2 regions of the Comamonas resistens genome follow, and region 1 is predicted to be linked to the other one. Evidence: riboswitches for the same ligand, from Rfam matches in the RefSeq annotation. Region 1 holds a riboswitch; the other holds the start of a gene.
The links. A riboswitch is a leader RNA that binds a small molecule or an ion and turns the genes downstream of it on or off. The one in region 1 is predicted to bind cobalamin.

Region 1 (4,704 bases):
AGAGGAAATAGCCGCCGCCCACATCGGGGAACAGACCGATGGCCGTCTCGGGCATGGCCATCTTGGTACGTTCGGTCACAAGGCGCAGCGAGCCGCCCTGGCTGATGCCCATGCCGCCGCCCATGACGATGCCGTCCATGAAAGCGATATAGGGCTTGCCCAGCGTGTGAATCAGATGGTTGAGCGCATATTCCTCGGTGAAGAAGTCTTCGAGCTGCGGATTGCCGCTGCTGCCGGCCGCATGCAGAAAGCGGATGTCGCCCCCCGCACAGAATGCGCCAAACACGCCATCCTTGTTGCTGCCGCGAATGGCCACGGCCAGCACTGCCGGGTCCTTTTGCCAGGCCAGCAGCGTTGCCAGCAGTTCCCGCACCATGCCCAGAGACAGCGCATTGAGCGCCCGCGGGCGGTTGAGCGTAATCATGCCCAGCTTGCCGCGCACTTCGGCAATCACTTCGGGCGAGTCCGTGCTCGGGGTGGTCGTCATTGTTGTTACTCCTTGAATCTTGGGCCATGTAGAGGCCTGGGGCTGACGACTGATTATGCGAGGCCCGACCACGCCAGCTGGGACAAGGACGTGACAAATGCAGCCATTGTCGGGAACGGGAAAAACCATACCAGCGCCTGAGCTGGCTAATATGGGAAGCGTTCTGGAAGCGACCTTGCCCAGACCACCCTGCCTCCCACATTGCCGCTTTTCAGCTGCTTTTCATGACCGATCTCCCGCCCCAGCCCGACACATCAGCCCAAACCGGAAGCCTGGAGCCCAAACCGCTTTCGGCTCCTGTGCGCTATCTGCTGATGGCTTTTGCACTGATCTGCGTGCTGCTGGGGCTGATAGGCGCTGTCGTGCCCGGCATGCCGACCACGGTCTTCATCCTCATGGCGGCCTGGGCGGCTGTACGCAGTTCACCCCGGCTGCATCGCTGGCTCTACGCCCACCACATTTTCGGCCCTCTGCTGCGCAACTGGGATGCGGGCGGACATGTCAGCCGCCGCGTGAAATGGACGGCGACGGCCAGCATGCTATTGAGCGGCACACTGATTCTTTATGTCTCTCACAAGCCCTGGCTGACGGCCGTAACGCTCAGCATCATGGGCTGCGTACTGATCTGGCTATGGCTGCGGCCCGAACCCCAAACCTGAAGCCCAAACTGGGGCCATAAGCTGCGCATCCTCTCTGCCGACATCCTCCCCAGAACGAGCAATCCGCCGAGCCAATGCAAATTTCAAAGGGCCTGAAGACTCAGCGCGAAAAGTTATCGCTTAAGATTCACGCTGATCACAGGTGTTTCCTGGCCGCTTTGCGCGGCAGGAAATGAAACGAGAAGCAGGTGATCGGCCCAGCCCGATATTCCTGCACTGCACCCGCAACGGTAATCAAAGATATTCAGACACAGGTCATTGCGTGCAATGACAGTCACTGCGAAAGCGGGAAGACGTCTCTGAATTCAACTTCCGAGTTGAGCTTTGTAAGTCCGGAGACCGGCCTGATGTGAACAAGGCGCAGCGGGATTGCATGTGGCTTGATGGGCTGGTGCAGCTGCGCCGCCAATCTCCTCACCTCCTTCCTCTGCACATATCAATCGTCCGGCCCGGGTATCGGCCTGACCGACTGTGGATCTGGCATGGTGCGAGGAATTCTCTGGCTGGCGCGACTGCGGCCCGCCGCTTGCGACGACATCTGCGCGATAGCGGCGGCGGCTTGCCATGGCTGACTCCGTCAAGGTGCAGGGATGGTGCCCAACCGCCTGGCGGCCCATGCAGGCCCAGGATGGCTGGATTGTGCGCATACGCCCGCATTGCGCCTCCATCAGTGCCGCGCAGTGGCGTATTCTTTCCGGCCTCGCACTCTCGCATGCCCACCCACAGCTGGAGCTGACCCGCCTGGGCAATGTCCAGTTGCGCGGAGTGGAAGACGCGCAACTGACGGCACTGCGTTCAGGGCTGATCGATGCAGGTCTGGTACCTGCCAATGTCGATGCCGACCTGGCCCCTGCCGTCCACTGCAGCCCTTTCTACCAAGTCCGGGATCGGACCCACGAATTGGCAGACCTGCTTTCTGCGGCCGTGGCACAGCACCTGAGCCCACGCGCGTTGCAACAGCAAGGTATGACGGCGCTTCCCAGCAAGTTTGGCCTGCTGGTCGATGACCCGGCACAAAGCCTGAGGGGCATCTCGGCAGATCTGCGTCTATGGGTTCAGCCGGACCAGGCAGGGCTCGGCTATGCCCTCTCTTTGGGCGATTCCAGCAAGCGATATGGCTATACCTCTGCCGCGGAAGCGATAGATGCTGCCCTGCAAGTCGCCATCTGGTTCGCACGCCAGCGCATGTCGGCCGCAGGTGCAGCGCCCACACGGCTGCATCAGTTGCTCAAGACTCAGCAGCCTGAGCTGTCGGTGCTCAAAACCGCTCCACAATATGCAGCAGCGCCCGGCGCCGAAGCATTCGCGCGCCCCGTCAAGCCCGGCCTGCACGGACATGACTGGGTCATAGGCGCCCCCCTTGGCCGTATCGACGCACCGGCAATGCAGCAACTGGCAGGCTGCCTGCCTGCCAAGACGGAAATCAGGGTTACGCCCTGGCGCTCCCTGCTGCTGCCAGGCAGCGAACTCGAAGCGGCGCCACTGAGCACTGCCCACTGGATGACCGATGCAGCAGATGCCCGCAACCGCGTCTCGGCCTGTACCGGCAGCCCCGGATGCACACAGGCACTGATTCCTGCCCAGACCCTGGCACTGCAGCTTGCGCCGCATACGCGGGAAGGCACGGAGATGCACATCAGCGGCTGCCCCAAGCTCTGTGCGCTGCCCGGCGACGCCACCGCCGTCGTCTTTGCCAGCACTGGCAATACGGGTCAGTTGCTGCTGAACGCCGGCCCGCCCGGCCGGCTCGCTAGCCCCACCATTCAAATCCCCTGTGAGGCCCTGCCATCAGAGCCCGCAGGAATACAAAAACTGATCCATGAGCTATCAATATGAAAAGCACGGTGAAGAGATTTACCGTCAGTCTTTCAGCATCATCCGCCGCGAAGCCGATCTGGCGCGCTTCAGCGCACTGGAAGAGCGCGTGGCCTGCCGGATGATCCATGCCGCAGGCATGGTGGAGCTGGCCTCTCACATTCATTTTTCACCGGACTTTGCGGTAACTGCAGAGGCGGCGCTGCAAGCGGGTGCCCCCATCCTCTGCGATGCCCGCATGGTCAGCGAAGGCATCACCCGCAAGCGGCTACCGGCCAACAACCCCATCATCTGCACGCTGCAGGATGCACGCACTCCCGAGCTGGCCCTGACCATGGGCAATACGCGCAGCGCTGCAGCCCTGGAGCTGTGGCGCGGCCGGCTGGAAGGCGCAGTGGTCGCCATCGGCAATGCCCCCACTGCCCTGTTTCATTTGCTGAACATGCTGGCAGATCCTGACTGCCCCCGCCCCGCCGCCATCATCGGCTGCCCTGTGGGCTTTGTGGGTGCAGCGGAATCCAAGGCTGCCTTGCGCGAGTGGGCGCAGATTCCCTTTGCCATTGTCGAGGGCCGCCTGGGTGGATCGGCCATCACCGTGGCGGCCGTCAATGCGCTGGCCACGCCCATAGAGTGAGGTCAGTGATGAATCGCGGAAAAATCGTATGCGTGGGCCTTGGCCCTGGCGACCCAGAGATGATGAGCGTGAAAGCCGATCGACTGCTGCGCAATGCGCGCCACGTGGCTTACTTTCGCAAGCGTGGCCATCCGGGCAAGGCCAGACAATTGGTCAACGGCATGCTGCATGCACAGGTCACCGAATACCCGATGGAGTATCCGTTGACCACGGAGATCCCGCATGACGATCCTCGTTATATCGCCCAGCTCTCGGACTTCTATCTGGACTGGCAGTCCCGGCTGACAGAGCTGGCGCAGGACCAGGAAGTGGTTGTGCTCTGCGAGGGAGATCCGTTTTTTTACGGCTCTTTCATGCATCTTTACGTGCGCCTGCAGCAAGCGGGCATTGCCCAGGTCGAGGTATTGGCCGGCATTCCAGGCATGGTGGGCTGCTGGCACGCCACAGGCATCCCCATGACCTGGGGCGACGATGTCATGAGCGTGCTGCCCGCAACCTTGGCCGATGCACCGCTGCGCGAACATATGGCGCGCTCCGACGCGCTGGTCATCATGAAGGTGGGCCGTCACCTGAATCGCATTCGCACGCTGCTGACCGAACAAGGCAAGCTGGACCAGGCCTGGCTGGTCATCAACGGCACGATGAGCGACCAGCAAGTCATGCCGCTGTGCAACGCGCCCGAACGCTGCCCGTATTTCGCCATCGTGATCGTGCACGGCCAAGGTCGCCGCCCTGCCAATGACATGTGAGCAGCATCCCATGCCAAATGCAATCACAGGCCAGCTTTGCGTGGTTGGCCTTGGCCCGGGCCATGCGGACTTGCTGACGGAGCAGGTCAAAAAATCCATTGCCGAGGCCACGGATGCCTTTGGCTATTTCCCCTACGTTGAACGCCTGTCGGGCCTGGCCCATCTGCGCCTGCATGCCAGCGACAACCGCGAGGAGCTTGACCGCGCAAGAGCCGCCTTGAACGTCGCAGCCGAAGGCAGGAAAGTGCTGATGCTCTCGTCCGGCGACCCCGGTGTGTTTGCCATGGCCAGTGCCGTGTTCGAAGTTCTGGAACACGCAAGCCCCGACGAGCGCCAGCGCTGGAGTGCCCTGCAGATCGA
Region 2 (4,704 bases), 1.1 Mb from region 1:
ACAGGTCGGGCACATGGGCCAGCAGCGGTCGCATTTCTGCGGGCAGACGCTTGATGTCGCGCAGGCCTCCGTAGCCCGCCCAGCGGTCCTGCAGGCCCAGGGCCAGAAACATCTCGGTGATGTTGATGCCATGGGTGACGGCGCGCTGCGGTACCTTGTCATAGACCACGCTCTGGCCGCAGACCTCCACCGTGATGGGCGCTCTGGCCATGCCGCCTGCAGATGGGCTTGCTGTCGGGCTTTGATGGTCGGTGCAGGCCTGCAGTGCCAGACATGCCAGCACTGCAACCGTGGAGTGCTTCAGATAGGAGAGCGTTCTACGCTTGCAGCAACAGTTTTTCATTGTTAAACAAGGGTCAATGCAAGGAACAACATGCGGTAGCAGCTCCTGATATCAAATCGCTATGGTTGCGACAGCCGCGGTCAGAACGTGAACTCTGCAGTCAGATCCACGCGGCGACCTTCGCCTGGGTAGGCTTGAGTGCCGGAGATCGCTGAATAGGTGTAAAGCTTGTCGCTCAGATTGCGCAGCGACAGGCGATAAGTCGCACGCGGCTGAGGCTTCCAGCTCAGCGCTGCGTCCCAGACGGTGTAGCCACCAGAACTGGCGGTATTGGCATCATCTGCAAAGCGTTGACTGACGGTGCGAGCGCCTAGCGATGCCTGCCAGCGTCCGATGGCGCTTGCGGCGGTGTAGTGAGCCCAGAGGTTGGCGGTCTGGCGCGGCACGTTCGACGGGCGTTTGCCGCTGAGATCGACACCGCTCTTGACGAGTTCATCGTATTGGGCACTGACCAAGGCGTAGTTGCCCTCCAGACGCCAGTTGGGGGAAAGGCGAAGAACGCCGCTCAGCTCCAGACCCTGAGAGTGCTGCCTGCCACCTTGATACTGCAGCTTGGTGATGAGGTCGGTGGTGACAATGTCATCTTTCTCAATGCGGTAGGCAGCGACCGTCCACTCGCCCTGACCCTGGGCAAACTGCTGTTTCAGCCCCACTTCCACCTGGCGGGCGGTGGTCAGCTTGAAGTCTTTGTTGGCGAGATTCAGCGTCAGCACATTGGTGACGGGGTCATGGCCTTGCGAGATCTGGCCGTAGAGGCTGGTTTGCGCGTTGAGCCTGTGCGTCAGGCCCAGACGCCATGCCGTGCCGCCCAGGTTTTTGCCGAAAGAATTAGGCCCTGTCAGATCCTTGCGGTCAAAGTCCGTCATGTCGCGGCGAATGCCGGCCAGCAGCAGCCAGCGATCGCCGAGCGACCATGCGTCTTCGGCGTAGAAGTCGTGGGTAGTGGCCGCCGTGGTGAAGCTGGGCAGCAAGGGCGATGAATTAGGCCAGTAGGTGAGCGAAGGGCTGTTCACGCCGATGAGGTCGCTGCCGGCATAGTCGTTGCGGGCAAAGTTGAATTTGGCCCTGTTGACCTCCCATCCCAAAACCAGCTTGTGAGCGCCTGCGTTGACGGCGGTTTCCAGGCGGTTGCCGGTCTGCTCCAGGTCATGTGAGAGCTCCAGGTAATCGCCCAGCCTCAGCTGCTGCGTTGCTGGCAGATATTGGTACGCCTCAATATTGCGCCAGTAGCGGTCGGCCTTGAAGCGATAGAGCTCGTTGCTCACGCTGACCCAGTCATTGATCTGGTACTGGGCGCGGGCACGGACACGCTTGTCCTTGATGCGGATATCGCTGTCGGCGGTGTTGAAGTTGCGCCCCAGAAGCTCGGGCACGATGGCGCCGTTCACGGTGGGCGTGCCGAAGTAGTGTGCAGGTTTTTCGTCACTGACATCGGCCAGCAGCTCCATGCGCAGGGCCGCCGTGGGCTGCCAGCGCAGCGTGCTCATCAGCTTGCCGCCGCTGGCGCGCGCCATGTCATGTTCACCCCGGGTGTAGTGGCCGTAGGCATCGAGGCGGTAGCTCAGCGTGTCGCTCAGGGCGCCGCCTGCGCCCAGACCCAGCTTGGCGCTGCCGTGCGATCCGGTACCGAGCAGAACTTCACGCACGCTCTCACGCGTGGGCTGTTTGCGCACGATATTGGCGGTCGCGCCCACGGTGCCCGTGCCGTAGACGATGGAGGCAGGGCCGCGCAGCACTTCCACGCGCTCGTAGCCCCAGCTGTTGGCAGGGTAGGGGGTGGTGCTGGACGCCACGCCCAGGCGTACGCCGTCTTCGGCAATGCCGACCGAGTTGGTGCCGGTGAAGCCGCGCGAACCAAAGGACAGGCTGCTGTAGCTGGTGGGGGACAAAGGTGTCATGCCCACGGTACGCCCGATGATGTCGGCCATGCGGCTGTCACCGCGCTCCTGCCAGGTCTGCTCGCTCACATGCTCCAGGCTGGCTGGCAGGTCACGGGTGGCAATGCCGGTACGGCTGCCCGAGGTGCTGGGCAGAGACAGACCGAGGCCACCTTCGGCGGTATCGGTGACCTGTACTGTGGGCAGCTGCGCCGGGGGAAGGCCGGTTCGTTCTTCGGCGCGGGTTTCTGCGGCAATAGCCAGTGCTGCAGGTGCCAGGCCGATCATCACGGCAGGCAGGACAAGATATTTCATGGTTCAGCGAGAGCTGACCGGCCTGCTTGCTTGTGACGATTTCATGCTGGGGCGCACCGCGCTGCAAAGCGCCTGCGATCAGCTTGTTGCCATCACGCTGCACCCCGCAGGCGGTCGTTGCACATGCTGGCCCTTGGGCCAAGGCCCGCGCGGCGCAGCGCTCAACAGGCCGGTATCCGGGCTGGCAGATTGCGCGAGGCATGCTGTTTCGCCTTCCCGGTGCTGCCGCGCACCTCGTCGATGAGGCCACGTAGAACACCAGTGACTGGCCCGCGCGTCAGACGCGAGCCTTGAAACAGTTTGATCTGCTTACCGTTGCGGGGGCAGCCAGGGCTTTGCACCCTGTTCCCGTTTAACCCGAATGGAATTCGGGCACCTGTTGCTTTCGAAACGCAAGTCTTGCCAGAAGACGCAAAGACCTGCTTTTCGAATTGCGAAATTATATTGCAGTGCGCAAGCGTGAAGCTGCTTGCAAATCAAGTGCGGTATTTTTTACATGTTGGAAAATGAAGGATATTGGCCGATTTCCCAATGAAAACCGGGTGGCAAAGTGAATGTAAAACCCTAGGTCTTGTACAAGACTTAAAAAATTTGCACCGGTTGCGCTTAGAATTTTGTATCGTGGGAACGCATTGCAAAAAAATAGCAATGCTTCCTGCTGTGTCAGGCCCCATTGCGCAAGCTCGGGATGAAGGCCCAAGGCACGCCCCACCTTTTCATTACCTGAGACAAGAGATGAGTACGCAGCAACCCACCATCATCTACACCTTGACGGACGAGGCACCTCGTCTGGCCACCAGTGCCTTCCTGCCCGTGATCCGCGCATTTGCGGCTCCTGCCGGCATCAATGTGGAAACCAGCGACATCTCGTTGGCCGGCCGCATTCTGGGCGAGTTCCCCGACTTCCTGACCGAAGAGCAGCGCGCTCCCAACAACCTGGCCGAGCTGGGCAAGCTGACGCTGACTCCCGAAGCCAACATCATCAAGCTGCCCAATATCTCGGCATCCGTGGGCCAGCTGACTGCTGCCATCAAGGAGCTGCAGTTCAAGGGCTACAAGATTCCCAACTTCCCCGAGAACCCCACGACAGACGAAGAAAAGGACATCAAGGCGCGCTACAGCAAGTGCCTGGGCTCTGCCGTGAACCCCGTGCTGCGCGAAGGCAACTCCGACCGCCGCGCCCCTGCCGCCGTCAAGAACTACGCCAAGAAGCACCCTCACTCCATGGGTGAGTGGAAGCAGTGGTCGCAGACCCATGTGTCGCACATGAGCGAGGGCGACTTCTACCACGGCGAAAAGTCCATGACCCTGGACAAGGCCCGTGACGTGAAGATGGTGCTGGAAACCAAGTCCGGCAAGACCATCGTGCTCAAGGAAAAGGTCAAGCTGCTGGACGGTGAAGTCATCGACTCCATGTTCATGAGCAAGAAAGCCCTGTGCGCCTTCTATGAAAAGGAGATCGAAGACTGCAAAGAGTCCGGCATCCTGTTCTCGCTGCACGTCAAGGCCACGATGATGAAGGTGTCTCACCCCATCGTGTTCGGCCACTGCGTGAAGATTTTCTACAAGGAAGCTTTCGAGAAGCACGGCAAGCTGTTCGATCAGCTGGGCGTGAACGTGAACAACGGCATGGCCAATCTGTACGAAAAGATTGAAACCCTGCCCGCATCGCAGCGCGAAGAGATCATCCGTGACCTGCACAAGTGCCAGGAAGATCGTCCGCGTCTGGCCATGGTCGATTCCGCCAAGGGCATCACCAACTTCCATTCGCCCAACGACGTGATCGTCGATGCCTCCATGCCTGCCATGATTCGCGTGGGCGGCAAGATGTGGGCGGCCGATGGCAAGCCCTACGACTGCAAGGCCGTGATGCCCGAGTCCACCTTTGCCCGTATCTACCAGGAGATGATCAACTTCTGCAAGTGGCACGGCAACTTCGACCCCAAGACCATGGGCACCGTGCCCAACGTGGGTCTGATGGCGCAAAAGGCTGAAGAGTACGGCTCGCACGACAAGACCTTCGAAATCGCCGAAGACGGCGTGGCCAATATCGTGGACATCGCCACCGGCGAAGTGCTGCTGAGCCAGAACGTGGAAGAGGGTGATATCTGGCGCATGTGCCAGGTCAAGGATGCTCCCATCCGCGACTGGGTGAAGCTGGCCGTGACC

Region 2: linked by a shared signal. The riboswitch ahead of QMY55_RS13555 (TonB-dependent receptor) and the one ahead of QMY55_RS08180 (nitrite reductase) in region 1 are both predicted to bind cobalamin.

Annotation. Positions count from the first base shown of each region.
Region 1 covers NZ_CP125947.1:1,763,095-1,767,798, reverse strand. The annotation lists gene QMY55_RS08190 (enoyl-CoA hydratase/isomerase family protein) at 1-487, opposite strand, end outside; gene QMY55_RS08185 (YbaN family protein) at 712-1,146, shown strand; cobalamin riboswitch at 1,270-1,508, shown strand; gene QMY55_RS08180 (nitrite reductase) at 1,711-2,982, shown strand; gene QMY55_RS08175 (precorrin-8X methylmutase) at 2,966-3,595, shown strand; gene cobI (precorrin-2 C(20)-methyltransferase) at 3,604-4,344, shown strand; gene cobJ (precorrin-3B C(17)-methyltransferase) at 4,355-4,704, shown strand, end outside.
Region 2 covers NZ_CP125947.1:2,900,709-2,905,412, reverse strand. The annotation lists gene QMY55_RS13560 (ABC transporter substrate-binding protein) at 1-211, opposite strand, end outside; gene QMY55_RS13555 (TonB-dependent receptor) at 424-2,535, opposite strand; cobalamin riboswitch at 2,686-2,930, opposite strand; gene QMY55_RS13550 (NADP-dependent isocitrate dehydrogenase) at 3,271-4,704, shown strand, end outside.